4 regions of the Shewanella sp. Koi 1 genome follow, and region 4 is predicted to be linked to each of the others. Evidence: predicted binding sites of a transcription regulator. Region 4 holds the regulator's gene; each other region holds the start of a gene.
What was found. The regulator sigma-54, encoded in region 4, starts transcription at its own class of promoters, with help from an activator protein. The targets are predictions, from matches to a motif close to GTTGGCACGNNNNTNGNNT.
Positions count from the first base shown of each region.

Region 1 (7,442 bases), 210 kb from region 4:
TGGCTTTACGCAGGCGGTAGGTTTCCATGGCTTCGAAACCAATAATGGCGAGGGGAACAACTTCCAAGGCCGAGAAGATGGCGCCCCAAGCGATCACCGAGGTCGGTGTGCCAGTAAAGTAGAGGTGGTGTAGGGTGCCAATCAAGCCGCCGGTTAAGAAGATCACCGTTGTAAATAACACTGCACCGTTGGCACTGCGGCCGCGGATTAACCCTAAACGTACTAACATCAAGGCGATAACTGCGGTGGCAAAGGTTTCGAAGAAGCCCTCGACCCACAGGTGTACTACCCACCAACGCCAGTATTCTGCAATCGCTAAATTGGCGTGTTTACCCATAAAGAGGCCGGCGCCATAGAACAAACCAATCGCCACGCAGGAGGCATAGAGTACCCAAATAACAGGGCGCATCTCGCCTTGCACTTTGAGGGCGGGTTTGATGGCAGCAGTGACTAAGGCAAGCCAAATCAATAATCCAACGAGGAGTAAGATTTGCCATACTCGACCAAGATCTATGTACTCATATCCTTGATGACCAAAGAGGAAGTTCATATCGAGGTCAAAATACTGCTGCACCCCAATCCATTCGCCGGCCATGGAGCCAAGCACTACGACCACTAAGGCTACCCAGAGTACGTTAACGCCAAGACGTTGATATTTTGGCTCATAACCCGATAAGGCGGGAGCAATATACAACCCAGTACCTAACCAGGCCGTGGCAATCCAAAATACCGCTAATTGGGTGTGCCAGGTGCGAGTGACTGAGTAGGGCAGTATTTCTGAAATTGGTAAACTATAAAACTCTTGGCCTTCTACCGCATAGTGGGCAGTGATCCCGCCGAGTAAAATTTGCAGTAAAAACAGGCCAATTGCCGTGATGAAGTATTTACCGACGGCTTTTTGTGAGGCGGTTGGTTTAGTGAAAAACAGCGGATCTTGCTCCGAAGGCTTGGGCAGGCTTTCATGTTTGCCGCTTGCATGGTGCCAGATCAATCCGCCAATCCCCGCAATTAGAGTCACAATACTGAGTATCGACCAGACGATATTATCCGAGGTCGGTGTATTGCCTAACTGGGGATCGAAGGGCCAGTTATTGGTGTAGGTATAGGGGGCATCTGGGCGTTCAGTGATTGCCGCCCAGGCTCCCCAAAAGAGGAACGCATTGAGTTGTTCGCGGCGCGCAAGATCGGGCACTGTGCCCTCTTTCATGGCGTATTGTTCACGAAGATGACTAAGCGCTGAATCGCTCCCAAACAGGGATAGATAATGCTGCTCGACCCTGTTAATCGCTTCGATACGAGTGCTAGACAAGCGAATAAGCACTGTGCCATCGGCCTGTGGCTCGACGCTGTTATGGCGTAAATCTTCCCTTAATGCCTGCTCAAGCCCGGCTTTTTGTTGGGAATTTAATTGGGCGAACGGCGTTTGATATTGCTGCTCTGCGCGAATATCGAGCCAAGCTTCGGCTTCTCTATGTAACCAGTCGGCGGTCCAATCTGGGGCGACATAAGAGCCATGTCCCCAAACCGACCCCAGTTGATGGCCGCCCATGGAGCGCCAGACCAATTGGCCCTGTTCGATATCATTTTCGCTAAACACAACTTGACCATTTACATCCGTAAATGCGTTGGGTATCGGCGGTTTTTCCCGATAAATTTCACTGCCTATGCTCAGTAGGACAGTGAATGAAGCAATCAGCACAACTAACAGTGCGATAGCGGTGAGTTTTTGTTTGCTCATAAGTCTCCTTGATGCAACGTCATTTTGATACGTTTCACCTGATATTGCGTAATACGTGCCAAATGTTTTTGTTGTTGAAAATAAAAGGAAATATAAGTTTTGTGTTATGGTGTATTGTCTTTTTGATACTGAATTTTTATTGTTGATATGACAGCCATTGTCTTTGTGACAGCTTTAGGGGCTTGAATGTCGATAACACAATGAAAAAAGGGATTTTATCTATGCTTTCAAGTTATTGCGGAGTTAATGGGATTTAAGTCGGCATTGGGAAGATACTGTACATTTTTATATGGTTATCCCCACCATTTAGGCTATATGCGGTGAGTTTGTATGGAATAGGTTTTTTAAATGTATTGATAAATAAAGATTTTATCTTGTTTATGGGGCTTAGGTTATGTTCAGTAGGTATTTTTGCTTGTACTGGTTTTTATATAAAAGTTAGTCAAAATGGCCTATTACTGAGGATTTCAATGTAGATGTTTGAAATTTAATATTTAAAACTCCATTAATTTGCATTTTTTATGCTAGTATAGAAACACAAAAATTTTCAACTGAGTCATTTTTAATCTAGGTGATTTCTTTATCGTTTAACTAAACACTCTTGTATTTAAGGAGGCATGTGTGGATGCAGATTCCATCAATAGTTTTTTTCTGATCGGTGCCTTGCTTGCCGCTGTGAGTGTTTTGTTAAGTCCCGTGTCTTCGCGCTTGGGTATCCCTATCTTATTAATTTTCCTCGCAGTAGGGATTTTAGCTGGGGAAGATGGTCCCGGCGGCATTCTGTTTGACGACTACTCAACCGCTTATCTTGTCAGTAACTTAGCCTTAGCCATTATCTTGCTCGATGGCGGTATGCGTACGCGGGTCGCAAGCTTTAGGGTGGCACTCTGGCCGGCATTGTCGCTGGCGACCTTTGGAGTTGCTATCACCACTAGTATCACTGGTGTGATGGCCGCATGGTTATTTGACTTACACTGGTTACAAGGTTTGCTGGTGGGGGCGATAGTCGGCTCCACCGATGCGGCGGCGGTATTCTCACTATTAAAGGGACGTAGCTTAAACGAGCGTGTAGGCGCGACGCTGGAAATCGAATCGGGTAGCAACGACCCTATGGCGGTGTTTTTAACCGTAACCCTGATTGCCATCCTCGCGAACGTGGATGCCGAGTTATCCGCAAGTTTTATGCTGATAAGCTTTATCAAGCAATTTGGTTTGGGGATTTTCCTCGGCCTCGGTGGCGGTTGGCTGCTGTGGAAGTTGGTGAATTTAAGCAAACTTGCCGAAGGCTTGTATTCAATTTTAGTGCTCAGTGGCGGCTTGATGATTTATGCAGCGTCGAACAAACTGGGCGGCAGCGGCATCCTGTCGATTTACTTAGTCGGTTTATTCCTTGGCAACAAGCCTACCCGTGGTCGCCATTCAATCTTAAACGTATTGGATGGCATGACCTGGGTCAGCCAAATCGGCATGTTCCTCGTGTTAGGGCTACTGCTCACACCGTCTGACTTGTTGGATATTTGGCTGCCGGGCTTGGCATTAGCCTTTGGAATGATCCTGTTTGCCAGACCGTTAGCCGTTTGGCTCAGCTTGCTGCCCTTTAAGAGTTTTAGCAGTCGTGACCGTTGGTTTATCTCGTGGGTTGGGCTTCGTGGCGCCGTGCCGATTATTTTAGCGGTATTCCCTATGATGGCGGGTTTACCGGGCGCTCAGTTGTACTTTAACTTGGCATTCTTCGTGGTGTTAGTGTCACTGCTAGTACAAGGGGCGTCACTTACCACGGCTGCGCGTTTAGCTAAGGTGGAGTTACCGCCTAAGCCATTACCTATTTCACGCTCTGGGGTCGAAATTTACCCGAGCAGCGAGTGGGAAGTGTTTGTGTACCATCTGAGTGAAAACAAATGGTGTATCGGCGAGCCGCTCAAACGTCTCTCTATGCCGGATGGCACGAGGATTGCTGCGGTATTTCGCCACAACACACTGTTGCATCCATCGGGTAGTACCTGCCTAGAAGCGGGGGATATTTTGTGCGTGCTCGGGCAAGAGAAGAGCCTAGAGGCCTTGAGTAATCTCTTTAGTCAGGCGCCCGAAACCAAAGAAGTACCACGTTTCTTCGGGGACTTCTTTATCGATACCGAGGTTAAGCTGCTGGATCTAGCGCCGATTTATGGTCTGGAGTTAGACGAAGCAACCGGTGATATGACGGTCGCGGATTTAGTGGCGGCAGAATTAGGTTCACATCCGGTACTTGGGGATCAGTTCCTGTGGCAGTCGTTGCATTGGGTGGTTGCAGGGCTCTATGAAGGCAAAGTCACCAATGTGGGTATTCGCTTACCGGCAGAGGCGTAATCACTGCTTAAGCCTGCTATGCAGGACTTAACAGGATATGATGCTTAGGGTTTCAGCCCTCAATCCTCAACCCTCAACAATGCTTTAAACCGAAAGTTCTAAGATAAAAAATGCCAAGCGATTGCTTGGCATTTTTTTATTCGCGTTTAAGCGCTTATCTCGAACAAACTGAACAAAAGTTTATTTATATAAGGACTTGTCCGTTGGATCTGGGCGAGTCTTAAAGCGGCGGTGAAGCCACATATATTGGGCGCGATTTCTATCGATAATCCCTTCGATTATTTTGTTACCGCGAATGGCATCGGTCAGTTCATCTTCGCCGGGGAAGTTATCAAGCGGCGGCATAATCTCAATATGGTAACCCTTATCGCCTTCGGTGCGCTCCACGAAGAAGGGAAGCACTTTGGCCTTGCCGAGTTTGGCCAGTGTAGTGGCGCCAGTAATGGTCGCGGCATCGGGCACAGCATAGAAGGGAATAAATACCGCACTCGAACGCCCAAAATCCTGATCGGCGGTATACCAAATCACATCGGGATTGCGTAAACAACGCACCATCTGGCGTAGATCGCGTTTAGGTACTAAGGCTTTGTTTGAGCGTAGGCGGCCTTTGACCTGCAGGTATTCCATCACCGGATTGTTGTGTGGGCGGTATACCCCAACACCGGGTTGGAATTGACCAAAAATACGTGCGCCCATTTCCAGTGGTAAGCAGTGCACGGCAAACAGAATCACCCCATGGCCAGCGTTCAAGGTGTCTTGAACGTATTCCTTGCCAGTGATCTGCATATGTTGTTGGATTTTTTCATCGGACCACCACCAGGCATTGATGGTATCGAAAATCGCTTTACCCGTTTCTTCAAAGTTGCGGGTCAGTAGGGCTTCACGCTCCGACTCGGGCATATCAGGGAAACAGAGGGTTAAATTGCGGCGCGCGGTATGGGTACGACTGCCTGCAATAGCCTTGACTAATCGGCCTAGGCCTTTGCCTAACTTCATCTGCCACGAGAGAGGTAACACTTGGGTAATCCGCATCACTAACACCCCAAACCACATGGGCCAGTGCTTCGGATGATATAAGGATGATGAAAACTCAGCTTTCTCGACCACAAAAATACTCACTACTTTTGAAAATTACTGCTTATTCTAACTCATATTTTGCCGAAAATTAGGTACAATCACGGTTTAATTTCTGCAATAGATAAGAGCGCTATGAAGGTTTCTCTGCCAGCATTTGAAAAAGCCAAAGTGTTAGTTGTCGGCGATGTGATGTTAGATCGCTACTGGGTTGGGCCGACGGGACGTATCTCGCCCGAAGCGCCAGTGCCCGTGGTGAAGATCAACCAAGTCGAAGACAGACCGGGCGGTGCGGCCAACGTGGCGCTAAATATCGCGACCCTCGGCGGCCAAGTGCAATTGGCGGGGTTAGTCGGTGAGGATGATACCGCTAAAGCGTTAACCCTTGGCGTGCAAGCCCTGGGGGTTGAGCCACAGTGGTTGAATATTGCCGACAAACCGACCATCACCAAGCTGCGGGTACTGTCGCGTAATCAGCAACTCATTCGCCTCGATTTTGAAGAGTCCTTCGATAAGCAGGATAGTGCGCGTTTACTCAAACAGTCTGAAGCCTTACTCGATTCGGTCGATGTGGTGGTGCTGTCGGATTATGCAAAGGGTGCTATCGATAAGCCGCAGGATTTTATTGCACTGGCTCGCGCTAAAGGTGTGAAAGTGCTTGTCGATCCAAAGGGTTCCGATTTTAGCCGTTACCATGGCGCCTCACTGATCACACCCAATATGAGTGAATTTGAAGCCGTGGTTGGCGCGGTAACCTCTGAGGCCGATCTGCTCGAAAAGGCCCGAGGCTTACTCAATAAACATCAGTTCGACGCTATCTTAGTCACTCGCTCAGAAAAGGGCATGACCTTAGTGACGGCCAATGCCCCTGAGTTACACATTCCTACGGTGGCCCGTGAGGTGTATGACGTAACAGGCGCTGGCGATACTGTGATTTCTGCTCTGGCGACGTCACTCGCCGCGGGCGCAGAATTGCCGCAGGCATGCGCCATTGCCAATACCGCCGCTGGGGTTGTGGTGGGTAAATTGGGCACTTCAACCGTGTCTCGTATCGAGCTGATTGAAGCCTTAGCCCTGCACCACGGTGAGTCGGGTTTTGGGGTGGTGAGTGAAGATCAACTTGCCTATGCCCTAGAGCAAGCCAAATTGCGCGGCGAGCGAGTGGTAATGACCAACGGTTGCTTCGATATTCTGCATGCGGGGCACGTCAGTTACCTCAAGCAAGCCAAAGCCTTAGGCGATAGATTGATTGTGGCTGTGAATGATGACGCCTCGGTCAAACGCTTAAAAGGCGAAGGTCGCCCTGTCAATCAAGTGGATAGACGTATGGCGGTGTTAGCGGGATTAGCCGCCGTCGATTGGGTGGTACCTTTTAGTGAAGATACGCCACAGCGGATCATCGCCAGATTGCTCCCCGATCTTCTCGTCAAAGGCGGTGATTATAAGGTTGAAGATATCGCAGGTGGAGCCGAGGTGATTGCCGCGGGCGGCCAAGTCCAAGTGTTGGGATTTGAAGACGGGATATCAACGACGGCCATTATCCAAAATATCATGGCAAAACAGTGAGTCTCATTGCTCTGACGCTGATCTCTAGCCTGACTTGGGTGCCTATTGGCGACAAGCAGGCGTTAATTTGCCCGTTAGCGCAATTGAGTCAGTGTCTGGCAAGCTTTCCAACTCAGGTCCGTGAACAACTCCCCCGCAGCGAAGCCCAATTTCAAACAGAGCTTGGGCTTCGCAGTGCCATGGTGTTACCCGTCGAAAATAGTCATTTCTCCGGTTTAATCCTAGTAAATGAGCGAGAAACACCAGAGTTTCAACTGCTCAATATCGATGGCACAACCTACCAATATGACCTCAAAGAACAGGAACTATTGACCCTGTGGCATGAGCTAGGACACCTTGAGAATCTGGCCTTGCAGGGCAGTTTATTGCCAAAAGAATTAACAGCTTACCAGCATGAGTGGTTAGCGGATCTCTATCTGGTTTGGCGTGTTGCTAAGGCCAAAGGCAATCTGGATTTAGCCTGGCAGCAATACCACAGACGCAACCTTGCAGCGTTAACAAGTTCGCAGTATATGTCTCACTGGAGCAGCCCGATGATGATACAAGTGTTAAAAAAGTATCAAGTGAGCCAGATTGCCCACTACAGCCAATATCGTGATTTTGTCGCCGATTTTTATCCTAAAATAGTACAAATAGAACCAGAGGTATTTCGCGAATATTCGAGTTTAATGCAGCGTACTTTTGGTGAGACTGTGCTGCAACCCCTGCCAGCATACCT
Region 1 is NZ_JBREJM010000001.1:3,801,943-3,809,384, reverse strand. It holds gene ACUZ8J_RS16800 (nitric-oxide reductase large subunit) at 1-1,738, opposite strand, end outside; gene ACUZ8J_RS16795 (potassium/proton antiporter) at 2,360-4,084, shown strand; gene ACUZ8J_RS16790 (LpxL/LpxP family Kdo(2)-lipid IV(A) lauroyl/palmitoleoyl acyltransferase) at 4,265-5,191, opposite strand; gene hldE (bifunctional D-glycero-beta-D-manno-heptose-7-phosphate kinase/D-glycero-beta-D-manno-heptose 1-phosphate adenylyltransferase HldE) at 5,294-6,724, shown strand; gene ACUZ8J_RS16780 (hypothetical protein) at 6,721-7,442, shown strand, end outside.
Region 1: a site for sigma-54 is predicted at 1,783-1,801, ahead of ACUZ8J_RS16800 (nitric-oxide reductase large subunit). Genes of this name have one in related genera too.

Region 2 (7,442 bases), 700 kb from region 4:
TGGGTAACTTAGTGTTCGAGGCACTAATGCCCCCCGCTTGGTTAACGGTTTGATAGAGTAAGTCTTCAAAGACTGCGCGGCTCTTTTTGTAGCCGACGGTGCTGGCGTTCGCGACGTTGTTTGAAATCACCGCAATATCGGTTTGCTGTGCGTCTAAGCCAGTTTTACTAATCCATAACGCTGGATGCATAATTTATCTCCTAACTAATCCGCATTAATGAAGATGAAGCGCGGTCATTTTCTTCCGCGGTTTTCATCATCTTCACTTGCAATTCAAATTGTCGCTGTAGGTCGATTAAGGACACCATCTCATCCACTGGATTGACGTTACTGCCCTCTACAGCCCCACTCTCAACAAACACATTTGGATCGGTTGGCGCCGGATTACCCGATACCAAACGGAACAGTCCATCCTCACCGCGCATCATTTGTGCGTTGCCAGGATTAACCAGCTTTAATCGCCCTACCTCTTCGACCACTTCCGTTGTCGCGCCCTGAGGACGTACCGAGATAATACCATCCTGTGAGATAGTGACTTTTTCAATCGGCAGCGGTAACACAATCGGTCCCGCATCACCCATCACTGGATTACCGCGGTCGTTATGCAATAGCCCTGTCGAGTCAAAACTGAGACTCCCTGAACGGGTATAGGCCTCACTGCCATCCTTTGCCTGAACAGCGAACCAACCATCACCTTTAATGGCAACGTCAAGATCCCGCCCAGTGGTTTTGATTGGGCCTGCTCGAAAATTGGCGGAGGGTGTTTCGACCATGGCAAAAACCCTCGATGGCATTCCTTCACCAAAGGCTTGCATCGATCTGGCTTGCGCCATGTCCGACTTAAATCCATCGGTATTGGCATTAGCTAAGTTGTTGGCACGCAATGCCAACTCATTCATGTTTTGCTTAGCTCCGCTCATGGATATGTAGAGGAATTTGTCCACAGACTGCTCCGTCAAATTTTCAACCTGACAATAGCAAAGCAAGCATCATGCCAATAAAAATTGTGGCTAATTTACTGATAAATTGGGAGAAGATTATGAGGAAATGGCTACAAGGCCAAAAGAGGCTAAGTGTTGCCGCCAGCGGCAACACTTAGAGAAGGAGTAAATCAGCTTAACGAATTTGCAGTACAGTTTGTTGCAGAGTGTTGTTCACTTCGAGGGTACGCGAGTTAGCCTGGAAGTTACGTTGCGCCGAAATCAAATCCACCAGCTCAGTCGTTAAGTCGATGTTGGACTGCTCTAACGCCGAAGAACTGATGCTACCGAAGGTACCACTGTTGGGTTCCCCCGCAAGTGCTGGACCCGACTCAAGGCTGGCCTTCCATGAGGTGTTACCCACTTGAGTTAAACCTTGCTCGTTGGCAAAACGCACTAAGGCAACGCGGGATAATGGCACAGTTGAACCGTTAGAGTAGCTGGCGGTGATCAAACCATCTTCACCGATTTCAACGTTGGTTAAACGGCCCACTGTCGTACCATCCTGCGTTAATTCGGTGGCCGCAAACGGAGCCGAATACTGAGTCGGTGCATTGAACTTAATGGTCACATCTTGAGTACCATCGGCACCTGGGCCTAACACACCAGCACCACCCACGCCTAATGCTTCAGTCGTCACGACCGCAGGATCGCTCCCGGTATACACACCGACAGAGTTAAACTTCAATACCGAACCTTTCCAACCTCCAGTGGTTTGGGCTGTCCCTGTACCATCAGCCATACCATCACCATCAGTATCCGTCTGGTAAGTCCCCGCTGGACCAGACACATCAACTTGCTTACCATCAATTGCGTAGTAGGCAACCCAGTTGTTTTCACCGTTGTAAGAGCCGTTGTTTGGCTTCACAAAATAGGTGGTCATGATATGCGGCTCACCGAGTGAGTCGTAAATCGTCATGGAGGTCACGCTGTTGTAGGTTTTAGAGTCCAGCGGGTCAAAGGCAGCAGGATCGAGTGAACCTTCTTTCGCATTTAAGTTCATCTGCAGAGTCACGTTTTCAGTCTGAACTGGACTGCCAGCAGTATCAGGAATTTGCACAGGTTTAGCCGTCGTTAAACTGACCGATGTCGAATTACCATCTTTATCAACTGGGAAGGTTTGCAGGTAATTACCTGCAGAATCAACCATATAATTATTTTTATCGACTTTGAATGCACCTGCACGGGTAAACTGATGATCTAGGGTGCCAATCTCAGAAGCCGTCACAAAAAAGCCGCCCCCTTTGATCGCTAAATCTAAGGAGTTATTAGTCAGCTGCAAACTACCTTGGTGGAATTGCTGTGCCACTTGGCTCGTTGCCACACCACCACCGACGGCGGTTTTAGAGTTAGAGAAAATTGAATTAGCGTAAACATCCGCAAATTCAGCACGCGATTCTTTAAAGCCAATGGTGTTAGCATTCGCGATGTTGTTCGCGGTAGTGTTTAAGTCTTTCTGTGCAGCAGAAATGCCACTCAATGCAATGTTAAACGACATAATTCACCTCTACATTTCACTCAATTCAATTAAGGACCCAGGTCCAACTCAATACTGACAAATTAGGTTTCTGATACCGCGAGCACATCAGAGAGCTTAATACCTGCACCACCGCGAAGATTCAGAATCGCCCCAGTGCTTGCTGTGCCCAGAGAAACACTGGTCACGTGGGCATAGGTCGAAACGGCAAGCTCTTGAGATTCGCCATCAACAAGACCGCTGGCCTTAATGGTGTAATTGCCGGCAGTAACAGGCTCACCATTTTCATTCAGACCATCCCATGTCACTGGGATGTTGCCGCCATCACTGCCATCGATGTTAAAGGTGCTAACCACTTGGCCTTTATCATCCAGTACACGCACGTTAATCACAGGAATTTTGTCTGGCGTACTCACCACGCCACTTAGGGTGGGGCTTTCGACTGACACATTGCCGGTATCGGTTGGGATCAAGACCTTACGTCCAACTAATCCCGATGCTTGCAGCGCCTGACTCGATGTCATCACGCTGTTTAAATTAACAATCTCATCATTGAGCTTTGAAATACCATCCACGGTCGAAAAGGACGCCATTTGCGCAATCATCTGGTCGTTGTCGACGGGCTTAAACGGATCCTGCATCGACAACTGCTGACTGAGTAATGAAAAAAAGTCTTCCTGCGTCAGCTGTTGACTCTTGGCTTCTGGCACAACCGATTGGCTAGGCAAGCGGATCCCATCTAAAAATGGATTGCCGGTTGATGTACTCGTTGTGCTCGTGGTATTAGTCGCCACCGTATTCGATTGGCTCTTAGTTTGAGTCGTCTGAGCCGTATTCTGGCTAAGTTGGTTAATGAGGCTCACAGCTTACCTCCTAAATCGCGCATGTTATTTACCCATCCCAAGTGTTTGTTGCAGCATAGATTTTGCGGTTTCAGCGACTTGAACATTCATCTGATATGAGCGAGAGGCAGAAATCATATCCGCCATTTCTTCCATGACATTCACATTCGGCTTATAAATAAAACCATCCGCATCCGCCATCGGATGATCGGGCGAATACTCTTTTAATAGGGGTTTATCGCTCTCAACAATGCCTTTTACTGCAACACCTTGAGAAGCTTGCTGTTGGCTCTGCGCTTTCGCCATTTCAGCTTCAAAAATGGGATGACGTGAGCGGTAAGTTTTATCAATACTGCTAGAAACAGAATCGGCGTTAGCGATGTTACTCGCCGTGGTATTGAGTCGGACGGACTGGGCTGACATACCGGAGCCTGCCACATCAAAAATGCTAAATAAACTCATGATTAATCCCCTCTCAGCGCTTTTTTCATGCCGCTAAACTTACTGTCCAAAAATCCCAGAGACATTTGATATTCGAGGGCATTTTGCATAAATGCCGACTGTTCCTGTTGAATATCCACTGTATTGCCATCTCCAGTATCTGGCTGATTTGGCACACGGAACTTCACGTATTGTCCCGTTAACTGTGCGAGGCCAAAATGCTGCTCATCGCCTGTCATCTCAAGGCTATTGCGTTGCTGTTGCTGGGTTTTCGCAATATTTAAGGCCGCAGAAAAATCGACGTCACGGGCTTTATAATGTGGCGTATCGGCGTTTGCGATGTTGCTTGAAATTACTTCGGCACGTTCTGCACGTATCCCCAAAGTGAATTGGTGCACACCTAGTGCCTTATCAAAATTGATCGCCATAAAATTGCCTCCATCGTGACTCTCACGGGAATAAGCAATTCATGTGCCAAAAAACAGAAACTATCAGAAATGTGTAGAAATGGGGTTTGGTGGGGTAAAAAATTACCGACTAATGTCGGTAATTTTTATTTAATATCATAACATTAAGTCTTTTTCTGGTAATAGATACCAGGGTTGCAACGAACCATATCAAATTCATCCGTCAGACCCGCAATCGACTCTGACGCGCCGAGAAAGAGTATGCCCTTCGGATTTAAAGCGGCAGCGAATTGCCGCAAAATTTTTGCTTTTGCCTCTGGGGCAAAATAGATCAGCACATTTCGACAGAAGATAATGTCGAACTTGCCGAGTAAGGTGTAACTCTCAAGTAAGTTATGGGCGCGAAAATTGACTAAACGCTTAACGTTATCCTTAACTCGCATGTTGCCAGAGGGCAAAGCATCAAAAAACTGGCGCTTACGTTCCTCGGATAAACCACGCGCTAGCGCCAAACTATCGTATTCGGCATTTTTGCAACGTTCCAACATCGAAGGCGAAAGATCGGTTGCTTGGATCGAGGCGCCGCCCGGCAAAGCTCCCGGCTTCTTCTGTTGATATTCTAAGATAGTCATTGCCAACGAATAAGGCTCTTGGCCAGACGAGCAGGCAGCGGACCATATTTTTAATGGACGCCCCAACTTACTGTATTCAGGTAACAACACATTATTGAGCAACTCAAACGGATAACGGTCACGAAACCATAAGGTTTCATTGGTAGTCATGGCGTCGATCACTTCTGCCCGTAAGGCTCGCTCCGTGGGCTTCATCGAATGTTTTACCACATCGGATAACGAAGGCAGATTATATTTGCCCATCAAAGGAGCAAGACGGCTACGTACTAGGTATTGTTTATTTTCCCCCAGTACGATGCCGCTGTGTTGTTCTAGGAACAACCTAAATTGATTATATTCGGCTTCAGCGAGTGATTTGTCAGGCACATTCACGTCCTAGATCCTATAGCAAGCACCCAAATAAGTGCCAACAATCATGTAATAAGGGCTAGATTATAGCGTAAAGCGCTACTAGGCACTAACCCACACTTTCACTACAAACTTAAATGCTTGTTCACTGCTGCCGCTAATTCATCAGGATTGAATTTCGCGATAAAGTCGTTGGCGCCTACTTTTTGCACCATGGCCTGGTTGAACACGCCGCTGAGTGAGGTATGTAAAACGACCTTAATATGCTTGAGCTTTGGATCGTCGCGGATTTCTGCCGTTAAGGTATAACCATCCATTTCAGGCATTTCGATATCGGAAATAATTAATGGGATCTCTTCCGCGACATTGTTCATTTCACTAGCAATCGCCTTTAACTTGTCCAATGCTTCGCGGCCATCTTTTGCCGTATCAATTTGTAAGTTTAATGATTCCAACGCGCGAATAATCTGTTTACGAGCCACAGCCGAATCATCAATCACCATGATGTGATAATGCTGACTTCTATCGATAGTGAGCTGCTCATTGACTTCTTCACTGATCGCGGTTTTTACTGGGGAGATTTCATCAAGAATCTTTTCAACATCGAGAATTTCGACTAACTCGCCTTCAATTTCAGTTACCGCCGTCAAATAGGAATAACGGCCAGCACCTTGAGGTGGCGGCATAATGGCTTCCCAGTTCATGTTGATGATACGTTCAACTGAACTAACCAAGAAACCTTGTACGCTACGGTTATATTCAGAAATGATAATAAAGCAATTTTCGGTACTCGCGAGCGGACGCCCACCAGTTGCGGCACTTAAATCGATGACTGAAATGGTCGTTCCGCGAATATGTGCCACCCCTTTAACGTAGGGATTAAGTTTAGGCAAGGCCGTTAATGGTGGACACTGCAGAACCTCTTTTACTTTGAATACGTTAATCCCAAAACGTTGACGACCATTCAACTTAAATAGCAATAGTTCTAGTCGGTTTTGACCTACGAGTTGGGTGCGTTTGTTGACTGAATCAAGAATACTCGACATAACTCTGCCTTGTTGTTCTGTTTATGTACGGCCCTAAAACTCGTTTGAGTATAGGCATATTAATTGCTTGCGTCTTGTTATCCATAACCATAGTTGAAACTGAGTCAAACTTCTGACACGAAATTTTGGCCTTAACGACACAGGACAGTTTCACGTTTGATAAAAGTATAGGTGCATTCTGGCGTTACAAGCTAGTCTCTTCATTATGAAAGTAAATTTAGTATATTTTTTATGTGTTATCGCATTATTTCTCACCTCGGCGGCCAATGCAGCTCCCGAGGTACCTAGCGTATCGGCGATATCAGAGTTAGCTAAAGCCCTTATTAATGAAAAGATTTCAGTACCGGCGAATGCCAAAGTGGAAATCGCTCCCCAGTCTATTGATAACCGACTATTACCAGCACAATGCGCGTCCCCAATAAAAGTTGAACTAGCATCGGATAGGGAAATCAGCCGCAACAACACAGTAAAAGTCAGCTGTGACACACCGGATTTGGCCTACCCTTGGCAGATTTTTATGTCGGTACGTGTTGATATCCTGTTCCCTGTGGTGGTAGCCAGCGAAACACTGGCGCCAGGCGAGTTAATCAGTCCGACTCAGATTGAAATCCGTTATATTGATCAAAATAGCTTACGCGGAATGCAATTTAGCGATACCAGCCAACTTTCAGGCGTACGGGTTAAACGCCGTGTCGCCAAAAATTTTCCCATTTTTGCAAACAACCTTTGCTTTGTTTGTAAGAATGATTCAGTGTCGATTTATGTCCGTTCCAGTAATTTTGTACTAAAAACCGTGGGGGAAGCACTGCAAGATGGTAATATTGGTGACCAAATTAGGGTCAAAAATAGCAGCTCAAACAAGGAACTAGATGCTATAGTCACAGCCATTGGCGAAGTCGAAGTTAGAATGTAAAATAAGCTAAAGCTTTTCGATGGGCTGCCGATACCCCAGTTAAGAAATCCCGTATACACGACGCTGGAGCCTAACATGGCAATTGATATTAGCAAATTTAACGCCGGAGCGGCCGCGCAAGTCCGTTCAAACAGTACAAAAAAGAACAGCGAAAGCGAGCAATCGACTCAGGTTGCGGCTAAATCGACTCAACAAAAAGGTGACTCAGTTGTCATTACGGCTCAAGCTCAACAGCTTCAAGGAGCTCAAACCAAAATGGCCAGCCTACCTGAAGTCGACCAAAAGAAAGTCGCTGAAATTAAGCAAGCGATTGCCGAAGGTCGCTATAAAATTGATCCCGAAAAGTTGGCGGCCAA
Region 2 is NZ_JBREJM010000001.1:3,312,375-3,319,816, forward strand. It holds gene flgG (flagellar basal-body rod protein FlgG) at 1-190, opposite strand, end outside; gene flgF (flagellar basal-body rod protein FlgF) at 201-944, opposite strand; gene flgE (flagellar hook protein FlgE) at 1,117-2,478, opposite strand; gene flgD (flagellar hook assembly protein FlgD) at 2,541-3,320, opposite strand; gene flgC (flagellar basal body rod protein FlgC) at 3,345-3,761, opposite strand; gene flgB (flagellar basal body rod protein FlgB) at 3,764-4,168, opposite strand; gene ACUZ8J_RS14605 (CheR family methyltransferase) at 4,312-5,151, opposite strand; gene ACUZ8J_RS14610 (chemotaxis protein CheV) at 5,253-6,173, opposite strand; gene flgA (flagellar basal body P-ring formation chaperone FlgA) at 6,379-7,086, shown strand; gene flgM (flagellar biosynthesis anti-sigma factor FlgM) at 7,162-7,442, shown strand, end outside.
Region 2: a site for sigma-54 is predicted at 4,201-4,219, ahead of flgB (flagellar basal body rod protein FlgB). Genes of this name have one in related genera too.

Region 3 (7,442 bases), 160 kb from region 4:
TTAGTAAATATTTTAGATAATGTTAGGGAAACTCGTATCTTTTTGTATCCAATACCCCATAAGGGATAAAGTTATTAATTTGTGATCATTTAACGCGCATATTACGCCAAAAAGTATTATCCTTCGCACACTATTTTATGACCACGAATGAAAAATGAAATTCCCCGTTGTACCTGTGTTTGTGTTAATCCTGTTCACTTGTTTTGCCAGCGCTATTTGGTTTATCTCCTCGGGAGAGAAAGACACACGCCCCGAAACCTGGTCATCTTTTATTTATACCCATGGTTATGATTCTGGGAAGTATAAGAAAATGGATAATTTCGACAGCTACGAAGCCTGCCGAGACTATGCCAAAGAGCAATCTTCCTTCTACGATGATGTGCCTTGGGAATGCGGTTTAAAATGCGGTTTTGATGCCCGTAAACAGGGCTTTCAATGTCAAGAAATGCGAAACGAGCAGTAAGATAGCGGTTCAGCCAAGGTTCAAGATCCCTCCGGTAAGCTTAATTTTTCAGCAATACCTTTGGTTTTGTTTGTCATGGATGCACGATGAAAGCCAAACGACGATTTAACAATCGACCGAATTCCGGTGATTTTAATTTGGAGTTATCTATGAAACTAACAACCGCAAATCTACAGCAACCTTTAATGGCAAAGTTCGCCTTACTGGCGCTCCTCACCCTAGGCACACTTATCAGTTTACCTAGCCATGCCGCCACGCTTAGTGCTACGCAGCAACAAGTGGTAAAGTCTCACTTTGATAAACTGGCTCAGTCACAACAGCAGGCAGAAGAGCGCATGACTGAGCAGCTCGATCAAGAATTTAGCCGTCAATTAGCGGAGCAAGAGCATCAGCTGATGCGCCAAGCTTGCCCTCGCTATGGCATGACCTTCGATATTAGCAGCAATGCCTGCTTACGCTCTTAAACCGAATTAAAACGGAAAACGCGCACTAAGTTCAGGATATTGCTGCTTTAAATCTTTGGGCTTAGTGCTAAATTTTTTACCCGCTGGCGTAGCCTTACCCGAAGGCATAAAAGGCAACTCCTTACCTGTTCTGTCTTCAAATAGTTGACCCGCGATCAAGTCGTAATCTTCGATAAAAGGATAGGCGTAGCCGTCCTTCTCAGGCCATGCCGTTAACTGCGCCAAAGTGTCTGGATTGGCAATCACCGCCTCGTAACGGGCCTGTCCAAGTGAGATCAGAAACGCGCGAAATTCAGCAAAGGCATAATCGGAATCACAGCCAGTGATGATATAAGCCGCTCCCCATACCGACCATAAGTAGCTTCGACGCATCTGTTGGCCAAACAATTTATCGAAGGCTTTTAACTCCTCGTCACTCAGCTCTGCCAACTTTTGCTTTAATGCCTGCGCTAAAGATTCCTGGGATTGCGCGGGTTCACTGCGGGTCACTAAGTCCCAAAATTCTACTTCTGTCATCACTTAACCTAATATTGAATGCCTAAGCAAAGGCGTATTCTACATGATAATACGGTTATGCTGGACTCAGTTCAGGGCTTTTCCTACACTTGCTCCACTTAAAATCAGCCATAAACCCTAACCCTATGCCTAAACGCCTTATTCTACTGATTGCCCTCTACACCCTGTTTGCTGTGGCAGCGCTACTCCGTGCCGTTGCTACCAGTTCGTTCGACCTCTTTAGCTTAGGTGTATTGCCGGTTTTGTTTGGCATACTCACACAGGCACCTTGGTCTAGCTTAGTGCTGAAAATTTATATTGGATTACAGACCTTAGGCCTTTCGGCACTGGGGATTACCGCAATTATCGCCTATCAAATTACCCCGCAAGACGTCAAAGTGGTGGTTGAAGGTCACAACATCCCTATGTTGCCCTTAGTCTTAAGCATCATCGCCTTGTTGTTAGTGCAGTATTGGGTAGCCTTTTCCCGTATCACCCATCATTATTTAACCGCAAAGGTAAAAGCGTAAGCTTGTTTATTGCTAAGCCCTTGTTTCTAGCATAAGTTAACGGCTCCCTAAAAGACCTGATAAAGCCAGCCACTATGACTCATTTATCGCCTAGCGAACTCTCGATTCTCATTGTTGAGCCATCGGAAACCCAGCGCCGCATTATCATCAAGCGTTTACAGCAAGAAGGCATTATCAGCATCCAAAATGCCGCAAGTTTGACCCAAGCAAGGGAGTTGATTGCTCGCCACAAACCGGATCTCATCGCCAGCGCCATGTATTTTGAAGATGGCACCGCGACCGAGTTTTTAAGCTACCTGCGCACCAACAGCGAATATAAAGACATACAATTTATGTTGGTTTCGAGCGAATGTCGCCGCGAGCAATTGGAAATTTTCCGCCAGTCTGGCGTGGTCGCGATTCTGCCAAAACCTTTTAATGCCGAACACTTAGGTAAAGCACTGAATGCAACCATCGATTTGCTCAGCCACGATGAACTCGACCTAAGTCACTTCGATGTGCATGACGTGCGTGTGCTCGTGGTCGATGACAGCCGCATGGCGCGCAATGTGATTAAACGTACCATTGGCAACCTTGGGATCAAGCAGATCACCGAAGCGGAAGATGGCGCTCAAGCCATTGAGTTAATGCGTAATAATATGTTTGACCTGATCATTACCGATTACAATATGCCCAGTGTTGATGGCCTAGCACTCACTCAATTTATCCGTAATGAAAGTCAGCAATCCCATGTGCCTATCCTCATGGTGTCTTCGGAAGCGAATGATGCTCACCTGAGCAATGTCTCTCAGGCGGGAGTCAATGCCCTGTGCGATAAACCCTTCGAACCCAAATTGGTGAAGCAGCTCTTATATCAACTGCTCGAAGAATAAAACCTAAGTCACGAATGGGGTAAATATTCTGCATTTTTGTTACTTATAGGACACAAGCCCGTAGCAAAGGGCTTTCCAATGGCTAAACCTTGTGGCATGTTAGGCACGCTGACTTAATAAATCTACGGAAAGAAGAGACAATAAAGATGAACAAAACTGAACTTATTGCCAAGATTGCAGAAAATGCCGATATCACTAAAGCTGAAGCAGCACGTGCATTGAAATCTTTCGAAGCAGCTATTACTGAATCAATGAAAAACGGTGACAAGATCTCTATCGTTGGATTTGGCTCTTTTGAAACCTCCACTCGCGCAGCTCGTACTGGCCGTAACCCACAAACAGGTAAAGAAATTCAGATCGCTGAAGCCACTGTGCCTAAGTTTAAAGCGGGTAAAACCTTGCGTGATAGTGTGAACTAATTCGCTCGACATTGATTTTATAAAACGCCTCCTCTGTGAGGCGTTTTTTTTGCTCTCAAAAAAGCATGAAAGATGATTTTTTGCACAAACACAGTGCGTCAATCGCTCCATTTTTGAGCATTTTAAAACATTTTATTAACACACATTGTGTAACCAATTGTTTTTAATGATGTTCAAATAATGGCATGTGATTAGCAATTCCCTTATCAGAAAAAACCATGATGCACCAATGTCACCCACTCTGTGGTGGCATGAGTGAATCGATAAATAAGTCAATCGAGGGGATGAGAATGAGAAAATCACTGTACAGCGTTTTGGCATTATCGACGGGATTGTTATTAACGACCAACGCCTTTGCGGCGGTGTCCGGCAATATTGGCGGCACCTCAAACTATCTATGGCGCGGGGTCACTCAAACCAATGATGCGGTCGCCATCCAAGGAGGCATTGACTATAGCCATGACTCCGGATTCTATGCTGGCACTTGGGCCTCAAATGTCGACTTTGGCGACGATACCAGCTATGAGTTGGATCTCTACGCAGGCTACGGCGGCAACATCACCGAAGACCTCAGCTACGACATTGGCTACCTCTACTACGCTTACCCCGATGCCGAAGGCAGCATCGATTTTGGTGAACTGCACGGTGCCATCACCTGGAAATGGTTTGAACTCAGTTATTCCCACGTGATCAACGCCGGTGATGATGTCGCGGCCGAGCCATTAGATAACAAAGATATGAGTTATCTTGCGGCCACTGCGTCTTTCCCACTGACGGATAAACTGAGTCTGTCATTGCACTACGGTTATTCTAGCGGCGATGTAGTCGAATCTTGGTTCGATGAGGATAACTACTCAGATTACAACGTCACACTCAGTGCCGATACCAGCATGGGTACAGTCTCATTTATGGTGTCGGATACCGATCTGCAGGGTGATGATGCCAAGGTTGTTTTAGGCTATTCCTACGGCTTTGATTTATAAAATTAAACGCTAAAAAAACGCCGCGATAATCGCGGCGTTTTTGTTAGGCTATCACGGCGCGATTCGATTTACGCGCTAATACCATCTTCTCAATATATTCCACGATAGGCTCAGTCACCGAAATCCCCGTGGTCTGTTCAATGCCTTCAATACCGGGCGCCGAGTTCACCTCTAGGATCAAGGGGCCGCGATTCGATCGTAAAATATCAACCCCCGCCACCACTAATCCCATGGCTTTCACTGCGGCAACCGCCATCTTGCGCTCTTCGGGCGTAATTTTTACTTTCTCGCCGCAGCCGCCTAAGTGCAGGTTAGAGCGAAAATCCCCTTCGGGACCTTGGCGCTTCATCGAAGCCACCACTTTATCGCCGACTACAAAACAGCGAATATCGCTGCCGTTGGACTCCTTAATATATTCCTGCACCATAATATTGGCTTTCAACCCTAAAAAGGCTTCAATCACGCTCTCGGCGGCGGTTTTGGTTTCGGCTAACACCACGCCAATCCCTTGGGTGCCTTCCAACAACTTAATCACTAAAGGGGCACCGCCCACCATGTTAATCAAGTCAGGAATATCATTGGGTTTATTGGCAAATCCCGTCACAGGCATGCCGATACCTTTGCGGGAAAGCAATTGCAGCGCGCGTAACTTGTCCCGTGAACGTGCGATTGAAATCGAGTCGTTGGCGGCAAATACGCCCATCATTTCAAATTGGCGCACAACGGCACAGCCATAAAAGGTCACGCTCGCGTGGATCCGCGGAATAATGGCATCGAATCCCGTTAACTCTTGGCCTTGATAATGAATGCTCGGCTTGATGGAGTTGATATTCATGTAGCAATTCAAGGTATTAATAACCACGGCTTCATGGCCACGGCTCTCGCAGGCCGCGACTAAACGTCGGGTGGAATACAACTCAGGGAACTGGGATAAGATACCTATTTTCATTGCCAAATGACCAAATTAAACACTGTGATTGAAGCTCTGAGCACACTGCATCAGAAAGGGGCGCAGATATTTGTCTATTGCTGAGTGTAAAGCAAGAAAATATTCCTCACCAGACGAAAACCTCGGCACTAGCCAAACGTAAGATAATCTTCACAATTTAGGTTCGCTATTTAGGAAGTAAGGGAGTGATGTACTTAGCTTCAAATTCACTCGCCTCTATGGGGCGTGAGAAAAGGTATCCCTGCAACACATTGCAATGCCTTTCGGTGCAAAACTCGGCTTGCTCAGCGGTTTCAATCCCTTCCGCAACCGCGGTGACGTTAAAACCATAGGCAAAATTGAGTAATGCGGCGAGTAAGCGAGTGTCTTTTTCGTCCTTATCGTAGGAGGCAATAAAGCTCTTATCGATTTTTAATACACTGATTGGAAAGAGTTTAATATGTTCTAATGATGAAAAACCTGTGCCAAAGTCATCGAGGGCAAATCGCACCCCAAGTTGCGCAATTTTATCCAGCACCTTGGCATGCTCATGGGGCTCTTCAATCAAGCAATTTTCAGTGATCTCTAACTCCAGCGCCGTAGGTGCAAGCCCAGTTGCATCCAGGGTTTTCACTATCTTCTCGTATAAGTCGATATGACCAATTTGCGAGGCGGACAGATTCACCGCCATAGTAAAACTGCGCCCGGTCGGCGCTAAGAGGCTCAACCATTGCTGCGCCTGTCGGCACGCCTCAAGCAGGATCCAATCCCCAATCTCCTCCATCAGTCCAATTTCTTCGGCAATGGGAAGGAACTGATCCGGTGAAATCAGTCCATCTTGGGGATGTAACCAACGGATCAGCGCTTCCATACCAATCACTTGGTGGGTTTGAGCGTCGACTTGTGCCTGATAGTAAACTTTCAGCTCGTTCTGCCTCAAGGCCATTCTCAGGCTAGACTCGATATGATTGCGGTAGCGCACCTCACGATCTAAGGCTTCGGAATAAAACTGAATTTGGTTACGGCCCATTTTTTTCGCGCGATACATGGCGATATCGGCGCATTTCATCAGCTCAGAGCTATCGGATGCGGCCTCGTTATAAAAGGCCACCCCAATACTGGCACCAATCATCACGTCGTTATCCCCAAGCTCAAATACGTCTTCAAAGGCCTTGAGCAGCCGATTAGCCACTATCATGGGAAAATATTTGTAGTCATTGTCGGTCACCAGCACCACAAACTCATCCCCACCTAAGCGGGCAATCACGTCACCATCGCGCAATACCGAACTTAACCTCGACGCCACCTTTACGAGTAAGATATCACCCGTTTGATGCCCTAAAGTATCGTTAATCGCTTTAAAATCATCGAGATCGAGCAAGATTACCGCTAAAAAATCGTTGCTGCGTTTCGCCCTCGCGATGGCGCGATTGAGGCACAACTCAAATCCATAGCGATTCATTAATTTGGTGAGCGAATCGTGCTCGGCGAGTTCTTTGAGTTTTTGATGACTGTTGCGTAAAGCCAGAGCCATCGAGGCACGTTGCTTAGCGTAACGAATTGAACGGCTTAGAATTCTTGAATTGACTTCATCCTTCAGTAAAAAGTCCTGCGCGCCCAGCTCGATACAGCGCTGCGCCAGTTTTTCATCTTCGTAGCGACTCAGCATTACCACTACGGTTTGCTCTTGAGTCATAGAGTTAAGCTTGATCAACACTTCTAAGCCGTTAGCATCGGGCAGCAAATAATCGAGTAAGATACCGTCAAAATGACGCTCTAACGCAAGATTTAAACCATCAAATGCACAATTAGCCTCAATGACATTAAAGGCTAATTTCGACTGCCGCAGCGCCCGAATAATGGCAGTTCTATCGACTTCATCATCATCGATCAGTAGTAAATCCATATACACACCCTATACGCTTGGAAGCTCCACGATGCGCCAGTAGCCTTCCAACATATTAAAAATGTTATTAAAACCGTCTTTAATATCCGTTTTCACCATGTAGCCTGCAACGTGGTGACTGTACGCCCTCATTCTGTCTTCATCAGCGCTCGAGGTCGTGAGCATAAAAACCACAGAGGAGGACAACACCGGATTGGAGCGAATATGTTCGAGAAATTCGAACCCATTCATGCGGGGCATATTGAGATCGAGCAGAATTAAATAGGATCCTTTAATGGCATCCGAATGAGTCAGAATAGAGAGCGCTTCGAGCCCATCCCTCGCCCGAACAAGTGGATTCAGTAAGCGAAGCTGCTTCATCGCCCTCTGCACCGCCATATAA
Region 3 is NZ_JBREJM010000001.1:4,172,767-4,180,208, forward strand. It holds gene ACUZ8J_RS18405 (hypothetical protein) at 155-463, shown strand; gene ACUZ8J_RS18410 (hypothetical protein) at 613-927, shown strand; gene ACUZ8J_RS18415 (DUF4240 domain-containing protein) at 934-1,443, opposite strand; gene ACUZ8J_RS18420 (hypothetical protein) at 1,569-1,952, shown strand; gene ACUZ8J_RS18425 (response regulator) at 2,027-2,824, shown strand; gene ACUZ8J_RS18430 (HU family DNA-binding protein) at 2,971-3,243, shown strand; gene ACUZ8J_RS18435 (TorF family putative porin) at 3,534-4,226, shown strand; gene rimK (30S ribosomal protein S6--L-glutamate ligase) at 4,270-5,175, opposite strand; gene ACUZ8J_RS18445 (putative bifunctional diguanylate cyclase/phosphodiesterase) at 5,342-7,060, opposite strand; gene ACUZ8J_RS18450 (response regulator) at 7,070-7,442, opposite strand, start outside.
Region 3: a site for sigma-54 is predicted at 3,423-3,441, ahead of ACUZ8J_RS18435 (TorF family putative porin). Genes of this name have one in related genera too.

Region 4 (7,442 bases):
TCCCAATGGGGATTGGGTAAAAAGCGCACATCAAACATAAAGTCGGCTTCGGTTGGCATACCATGCTTAAAACCGAAGGACTCGAAGTTGATCACCAGTTCCTTATCGACACTGCCAAGCAGGATTTGCCGTACTTGGTCGCTGAGTTCATAGATATTCAGATTTGAGGTATCTATGTAGTGATCCATCTGCTGTGACAGGGGCTCGAGCAATTTGCCTTCAAGTTTGATGGCTTCTTGCAGTGATACTCGGCTCTTAGATAAGGGATGTAAGCGCCGAGTCTCGCTGTAGCGCTTTAGCAGTACTTTATCGCTGGAATTTAAGAAGAAGCTGGTAAGTTCAGTGCCCTCTGGCAGGCTTGCGAGCTGTTTGACGAGTACCTTGTCTTGCTCCGGCAGGTTACGCACGTCAACGCTGATGGCGACGAGATCGTTACTGCCCTTGAGCTGTTCGAGTAAGCTGCCAATCAGCGGCAACGGAAGATTATCGACACAATAATAGCCGAGATCTTCAAGCACTCTTAGTGCGACCGATTTGCCTGAGCCTGAGCGCCCTGACACTATGACCAGTTTCATCCAGTGATTACCTGATAGAGTTCCGTTTCATCATGCGTCTTGCGCAATTGCTTCAATATTTGTTTGTCGCTGAGCTTTTCAGCCATGCAGGACAAAGTGCTTAAGTGCTGTTGACATTGGTCAGCAGGCACCAGCAGCGCAAATAAAATGTCGACAGGTTGTTTATCGATAGCATCAAAGGCTATCGGCTCCTCACATTTCACCAATATGGCTATGGGTTGTGTTATATCGGTTAATCGACCATGTGGAATGGCGATGCCGTTACCTATACCTGTGCTCCCCATCTTTTCGCGCGCCACTAGGCTTTCGAAGATCTCTTGAGATGAGAGGGTGGGGTACTGGGCAGCGGCTAAGTCGCTGATAAGTTCCAGTACCTTTTTCTTACTGCCCGGAGTGGCGCAGGTCGTGCATTCCGGCCGCAGTATGGTACGAAGTTCCATTGCTAGTGTTTTGTTAACTTCTCTTTGTGTTTAATAACCTGACGATCAAGCTTGTCGATCAGGACGTCTATGGCAGCATACATATCTGCATGCTCTGAAGTCGCGAAGACTTCACCACCGGTGAGGTTGATTCTCGCTTCGGCAATTTGTTGCATTTTCTCAACATTGAGCACAACGTGCACATTATTGATCTGTTCGAAATGACGTTCAAGTTTTGAAAACTTTTCCTCAACATAAGCCCGTAACGATTCAGTAATCTCGATATGGTGTCCACTCAGGTTTATTTGCATATAAACGTCCTCCGATTTCCACTTTAGGCTATAAACTTTTACGCTGATTGGAAGGGGGAATAAGCATCGCTTCTCGGTACTTCGCAATGGTTCTGCGCGCAACGTTAATTCCCTGTTCTGCCAGAAGCTGTGCCATCTTGCTGTCGCTTAATGGTTTTTTCTGGTTTTCCGCTGCAACCAGTTTCTTAATGAAGGCTCTGATTGCCGTGGATGAGCACTCACCGCCATCATCAGTCCCGACGTGGCTTGAGAAGAAATATTTTAGTTCAAAAAGTCCCTTTGGGGTATGCATGTATTTTTGTGTCGTCACCCGTGAAATGGTGGACTCATGCATTTCTACCGCCTCAGCGATATCGTTCAGGACCATAGGTTTCATGGCTTCTTCACCGTATTCGAAGAAGCCCTGTTGATATTGCACTATGCAGTTTGCCACCTTGAGCAGTGTTTCGTTACGGCTTTCAAGGCTTTTGATAAACCACTTGGCTTCTTGCAGATGCCCGCGGATAAATTGGCTATCGGCTTGGCTTTTGGTGCTGCGCGCCATGGCTGCATATTGCTGATTAACATTGATTTTTGGCATGCAATCTGGATTTAACTCGACCACCCAGCGACCGTTTTTCTTCGATACCGACACATCGGGGATGACATATTCTTCATCAACAGGGGTGATGAGCAAACCGGGGCGAGGGTTTAAGGTTTGGATCAGCGCTATGCTGTCCCTTAACTCGTCCTCTTTAAGTTTGGTCTTACGCATCAACAACCTAAAGTCGCGGGCGGCGATCAGATCTAAATGATCTTTGATCAACATGCGGGCGTTTTCGAGGTGTGGGGTATCCGGCGAAAAATGGGAGAGTTGGATAAGCAGACATTCGCTTAAATCCCTTGCGGCGACACCAACGGGATCGAAGTGTTGAATACGCTTAAGTACGGCTTCGACTTCATCCAGTTCTATCTCAGGATTGCCCATGGCCTCGAGGATATCTTCAGTACTTTGAGTGAGATAACCTTGATCGTCGATGGCATCAATAATCGCGGTGGCGATGGCTAAATCGGTTTCAGAGAAGGGCGTGAGGTTTTTCTGCCATTCTAAATGCTCGTACAGGCCTTCACTGGTTTCCCCTTGGAAGGGCATGTCATCTTCACGGCTGGCGCCAGAACCTGAGTTTGGCGAGGCGGTAAAAACTTCATCCCAAGTAGTATCCATGGGCAGTTCTTCGGGCAGGGATTCTTTGGTCAACGACTCGGCAATGTCCACGGTGGAATTGTCTTGTTCCTGTGGCAGGGCCGTTGTTTCGCTAAAGTCGGTATCGGCGATATCTTGCTTACGTTCGGTAGGCGCGTCGAATTGCTCCTCTTCCAGCTCGAGAAGAGGATTAGAGTCTAAGGCTTGCTGGATCTCTTGCTGCAGTTCCAATGACGACAATTGCAACAGACGAATGGCCTGTTGGAGTTGTGGCGTCATGGTTAACTGTTGACCCAGTTTGAGCTGGAGTGACGCTTTCATGTTACCGCTGATCCCTACGTTATTATTTTGAATTTAGGCCGCTTGTTATCATATCGATGGCGCTTATAAGCCAAAATTCAAGGCTAATTGGCTCTGTTTAAGTAACTATAGCCTGAATTGTTCACCTAAGTACACAGCCCTAACTTGCTGATTGTCTAAGATCTCTGCGGGAGTTCCTTCGGCAATCAGGTTTCCGTGACTGACAATGTAAGCATGTTCACAGACGTCTAAGGTCTCGCGCACATTGTGGTCTGTGATCAGTACCCCAAGGCCTCGGCTCTTGAGTTGTTCGATGATTTTCTTGATATCGATAACCGAAATCGGGTCGACACCGGCGAAGGGTTCATCGAGCAGAATAAACTTTGGATTGGCCGCTAAAGCGCGGGCAATTTCGACGCGGCGACGTTCACCGCCCGATAACGACATGCCTTGGCTGTCTCGGATATGGGTGATATGGAACTCTTCGAGCAGATGTTCCAGCTCTTCTTCGCGTTGATCGCGATTGAGCTCTTTACGGGTTTGCAGTACCGCCATGATATTGTCGTGCACGGTCAGCTTGCGAAAGATACTGGCTTCCTGTGGCAGGTAACCAATGCCTTTGCGGGCGCGCAGGTGCATGGGATCGGCGGTTAAATCATCATCGTCGATAAAGATATGGCCTTTATCGCTTTTGACTAAGCCCACGACCATATAAAAGGTGGTGGTTTTACCCGCGCCGTTTGGGCCGAGTAGGCCGACGACTTGACCCGTTTTCACCGTCAGGCTGACATCTTTCACAACCTGACGACTCTTATAACTCTTAGCGAGATTCTGTGCTTTTAAGGTGATTTGGGTCATTTAGAGTCCTGTTTTTTCACAGGTTTGTCCGCGGGCTGGTTCTTGATCTCTTCCTGATAGTTGTCAGGTTGAATAATGGTAATCACGCGATCATCACCGCTACCCGTGCTCTCAGCGATCAATTTTTGCTGAATAATATCGTAACGGATGAGGTTACCCGTCACTTGGCTACCCGCTTGGTCTAGGCTGGCAGAGCCCGTCAAAGTTAGGGTGCGGGTCGCCATTTCGTAGCGAATTTCTTTCGCGCTCGCCGAAGCTGGGCGTCCATCGTCGAGGATCTGGCTATAAGTCGCAGGATTACCGGTTGCCACTAAAATCTTGCTGTTTTCCCCTTCGGCAGAAAATGCACGTAGTTGATCCGCATGGATTTTAATCGAGCCTTGGGTGACTTCAACCGGACCGAAGAAAATGATCTGGTTGTTTTTAATGTCCGCAGTTTGGCTAACGGCTTTAATTTTCACTTCTTGCTGTAAGTCACCAACCTTGGCGAAGGCGCTCATGCTGGTGATTAGCATTAGGCCGGCAAGTAATATGTTATTTTGCTTCATAGGTTCCTACTACCTGACTGGTCAATTGCACTTCCTGCGCGTTAAGGTCGGCATAAAGGCCTTGCCCTTGAATATTAAAATCTTTCCCTGTGACGTAAATGATGCGGTCAGAGGTCATTATCATAGTGTTGAGATCGAGTTCTAAAAAACTGGTGGACAATGTCTGTATGGGTTCACCAGGGCTGATGGCATCGATAATAACATTATTTTCTAATACAACCTTGCCGGTATCTTTGTTGAGTCGACCTTGATCGGCTCGGATCTGCCATTTTGCTTTACCTTGGTCGGGATAGACAAGATAGACGGGCTCAGTAAAGTCGGTTTGGTTTTTCAGCTCATAGTGTTCCATGTGCTTTGCCGTGACGCGACTGTTAACTTGCCCTTGCTCATTAAACTCAATGCTGCGCAGATCTTCGATAATGTAATCGGGTCTGTCACTGACGTTCAAGCTGTCATCCGTATCGCCACCGCGTTTTTGCTGCACTTGCCAATATAGCACCAGCGCAGTACCAAAAAAGGCGATAATGGCGAGGGTCACACGACTCATATGCTCATCCCATGGGCGGAAGTGAACTTATTTTGGCTCAGTAAGAGCAGATCCGTGAGTTCCCTGAGTGCGCCATGTCCACCATTCAAGTGAGTCACAAAATGGGCGTGTTGGCGGACATAGGGATGACCATCGGCAACACAGACGGCCAAGCCGACCACATTCATCACAGGCAAGTCGACAATATCATCACCAATATAGGCGACTTCTTCTGGGGTGACATTGTAGAGCGACAGCAGTTCTTCATAGGGAACGAATTTATTATCCACGCCCTGATAAATATGCGTTACACCCAGAGCCGTCATGCGGTTTTCGACAATTTTAGACTGACGACCTGTTATCACGGCCAGATTAAAACCACTGGTCAATAATGAGCGCACGCCATAACCATCGCGGGTGTGGAAGGCTTTGAGTTCTTCCCCTGAGTTGCTCAAATAAATGCGGCCGTCGGAAAACACCCCGTCCACATCGCAGATCAGCAGTTTAATTTTTTGCGCCCTTTGCCAAACATCGTCGCTGATGGGGCCATAAAAACCTTGCTGTGGCATTAAATCACTCCCGCTTTAACCATATCGAGCATATTGAGGGCTCCGACAGGATGATGTTCTTTATCTATCACTATCAGGCCGTTGATATTTTTGGAATCCATCACTTGCAGCGCCTGCGCCGCTAAAACGTTTTCAGTAATTGTGACACAGTTTCGCGTCATCACATCGGCAATCGGCGTGGTACGCAGGTTGACTTGGGCATCGATAACGCGGCGCAGGTCGCCGTCGGTAAAGATACCCACGAGTTTGTTTTGCTCATCGATAACCGCGGTCATGCCAAGGCCTTTCTTGGAGATCTCATACAGGGCATCGGTGATGCAGATATCGTGTTTAACCAGTGGTAAGTCATCGCCGCTGTGCATCACGTTGCTGACTTTAAGCAGCAGCTTACGGCCTAAGGCTCCGCCCGGATGGGACATGGCGAAATCTTCCCGGGTAAAGCCTTTGGCTTGCAGCAGCGCAATGGCGATGGCATCGCCCATGACTAAGGTTGCCGTGGTGCTTGAGGTTGGCGCAAGCCCAAGCGGGCAGGCTTCCTCTGGCACCTCAATACATAAATGAATTTTAGATAGACGCGCCATGGTGGATTCTGGCTTGCCAGTCATGGCAATCACAGGGATGGCTTTACGCTGGATAACTGGCATCAGCGCGAGGATTTCGCTCGACTCGCCCGAGTTTGAAATCGCAAGAATCACATCATTGTCAGAGAGTACACCTAGGTCACCATGGCTGGCTTCGCCTGGATGGACAAAAAACGCTGGGGTGCCTGTGCTGGCGAGGGTGGCCGAGATTTTATTGCCAATGTGGCCTGATTTTCCCATCCCCATCACTATCACTTTGCCGGTGCAGTTGAGAATTAACTCGCAGGCTTGGGCAAATTCAACGGAATCGACATATTGATAAAGATTGTCGAGGGCCGATTTTTCAATATCGATGACTTTACAGCCCCACTGGCGCAATTGTGATTGGTCTACCATGTCTATCTCTCTTCTTGCATTGTCTTTGTCGCCCCGTTCTGGGATTGGAATAGCACAATTTGGTACGCGATAAAGATGATAAAATTAACGGCTTCTTACTCGGAGTAGCGTCTTATTGTTCTGCCCTTGCCTATAGGGTGTGAGGCAATAGGGCAGGATAACCTGTTTAGCGATTGAATGCCTTGAGCAAAATCATCGTCTTGGTTGTTTTGTGCTGCCACTTTTATTGCTATGGCCGCCATAATAACCAGTTTGACATTCAATATGGCTTTTGAGTTAAGTTGTCTTGCCTAGTTCAGTGTTATTTCGCTTATCTTATTAGCCTTAACTAAACAATCCTGCTGATTAATCAACAAGGATGAAAACATTAAGTAACACTTTATCTTCACAGAGCGAAAACTTAGGGCGCATTCTCGCTGGAAATGAGGCAAATTGAAAGTATCGCAGGACGATAGTGTCGATTCTGTTGTAGGTTAAAGCGCAATTACGTACAATTTGCGGCTCTTCGATTGGTCTGGGCAGGAAGCGTAGGCCACCTCTTTTCAAATATCGGAATCAAGCATGACTCAAGAACAAACGCCGTTGGTTGAGATCCGTCATTTGGGCTTCAGCCGTGGCCAGCGTGTCATATATGAAGATATTAGCTTGTCTATCCCTCGGGGCAAAGTTACCGCCATTATGGGCCCCAGTGGTATAGGTAAAACCACTTTGCTTAAGCTTATCGGTGGCCAATTAACGCCCGATAGCGGCCAAGTGTTGTTCGATGGTCAGGATGTGCATGCCGCGAGTCGTAGCCAATTATTTGAACTGCGTAAGCGCATGAGTATGTTGTTTCAAAGTGGCGCCTTATTCACCGATATCAACGTCTTCGATAACGTCGCCTTTGCGCTGCGTGAACATTCGGGCTTACCCGAAGAGATTATTCGCTCAATCGTATTGATGAAGCTCGAAGCCGTTGGCCTTCGTGGCGCCGCGCAGATGATGCCAAGTGAGTTATCCGGTGGGATGCAGCGCCGCGCTGCCCTTGCTCGGGCGATCGCCCTTGAGCCTGAAATGGTGATGTACGATGAGCCCTTTGCCGGACAAGACCCGATTTCCATGGGCGTGCTGGTGAAGCTTATCCGCGAACTCTCCGATGCGTTGAATCTGACCTCGATTGTGGTGTCCCACGATGTG
Region 4 is NZ_JBREJM010000001.1:4,015,955-4,023,396, reverse strand. It holds gene rapZ (RNase adapter RapZ) at 1-575, opposite strand, end outside; gene ptsN (PTS IIA-like nitrogen regulatory protein PtsN) at 572-1,015, opposite strand; gene hpf (ribosome hibernation promoting factor) at 1,018-1,305, opposite strand; gene ACUZ8J_RS17775 (RNA polymerase factor sigma-54) at 1,334-2,809, opposite strand; gene lptB (LPS export ABC transporter ATP-binding protein) at 2,915-3,646, opposite strand; gene lptA (lipopolysaccharide transport periplasmic protein LptA) at 3,643-4,194, opposite strand; gene lptC (LPS export ABC transporter periplasmic protein LptC) at 4,181-4,741, opposite strand; gene kdsC (3-deoxy-manno-octulosonate-8-phosphatase KdsC) at 4,738-5,289, opposite strand; gene ACUZ8J_RS17750 (KpsF/GutQ family sugar-phosphate isomerase) at 5,289-6,266, opposite strand; gene mlaF (phospholipid ABC transporter ATP-binding protein MlaF) at 6,828-7,442, shown strand, end outside.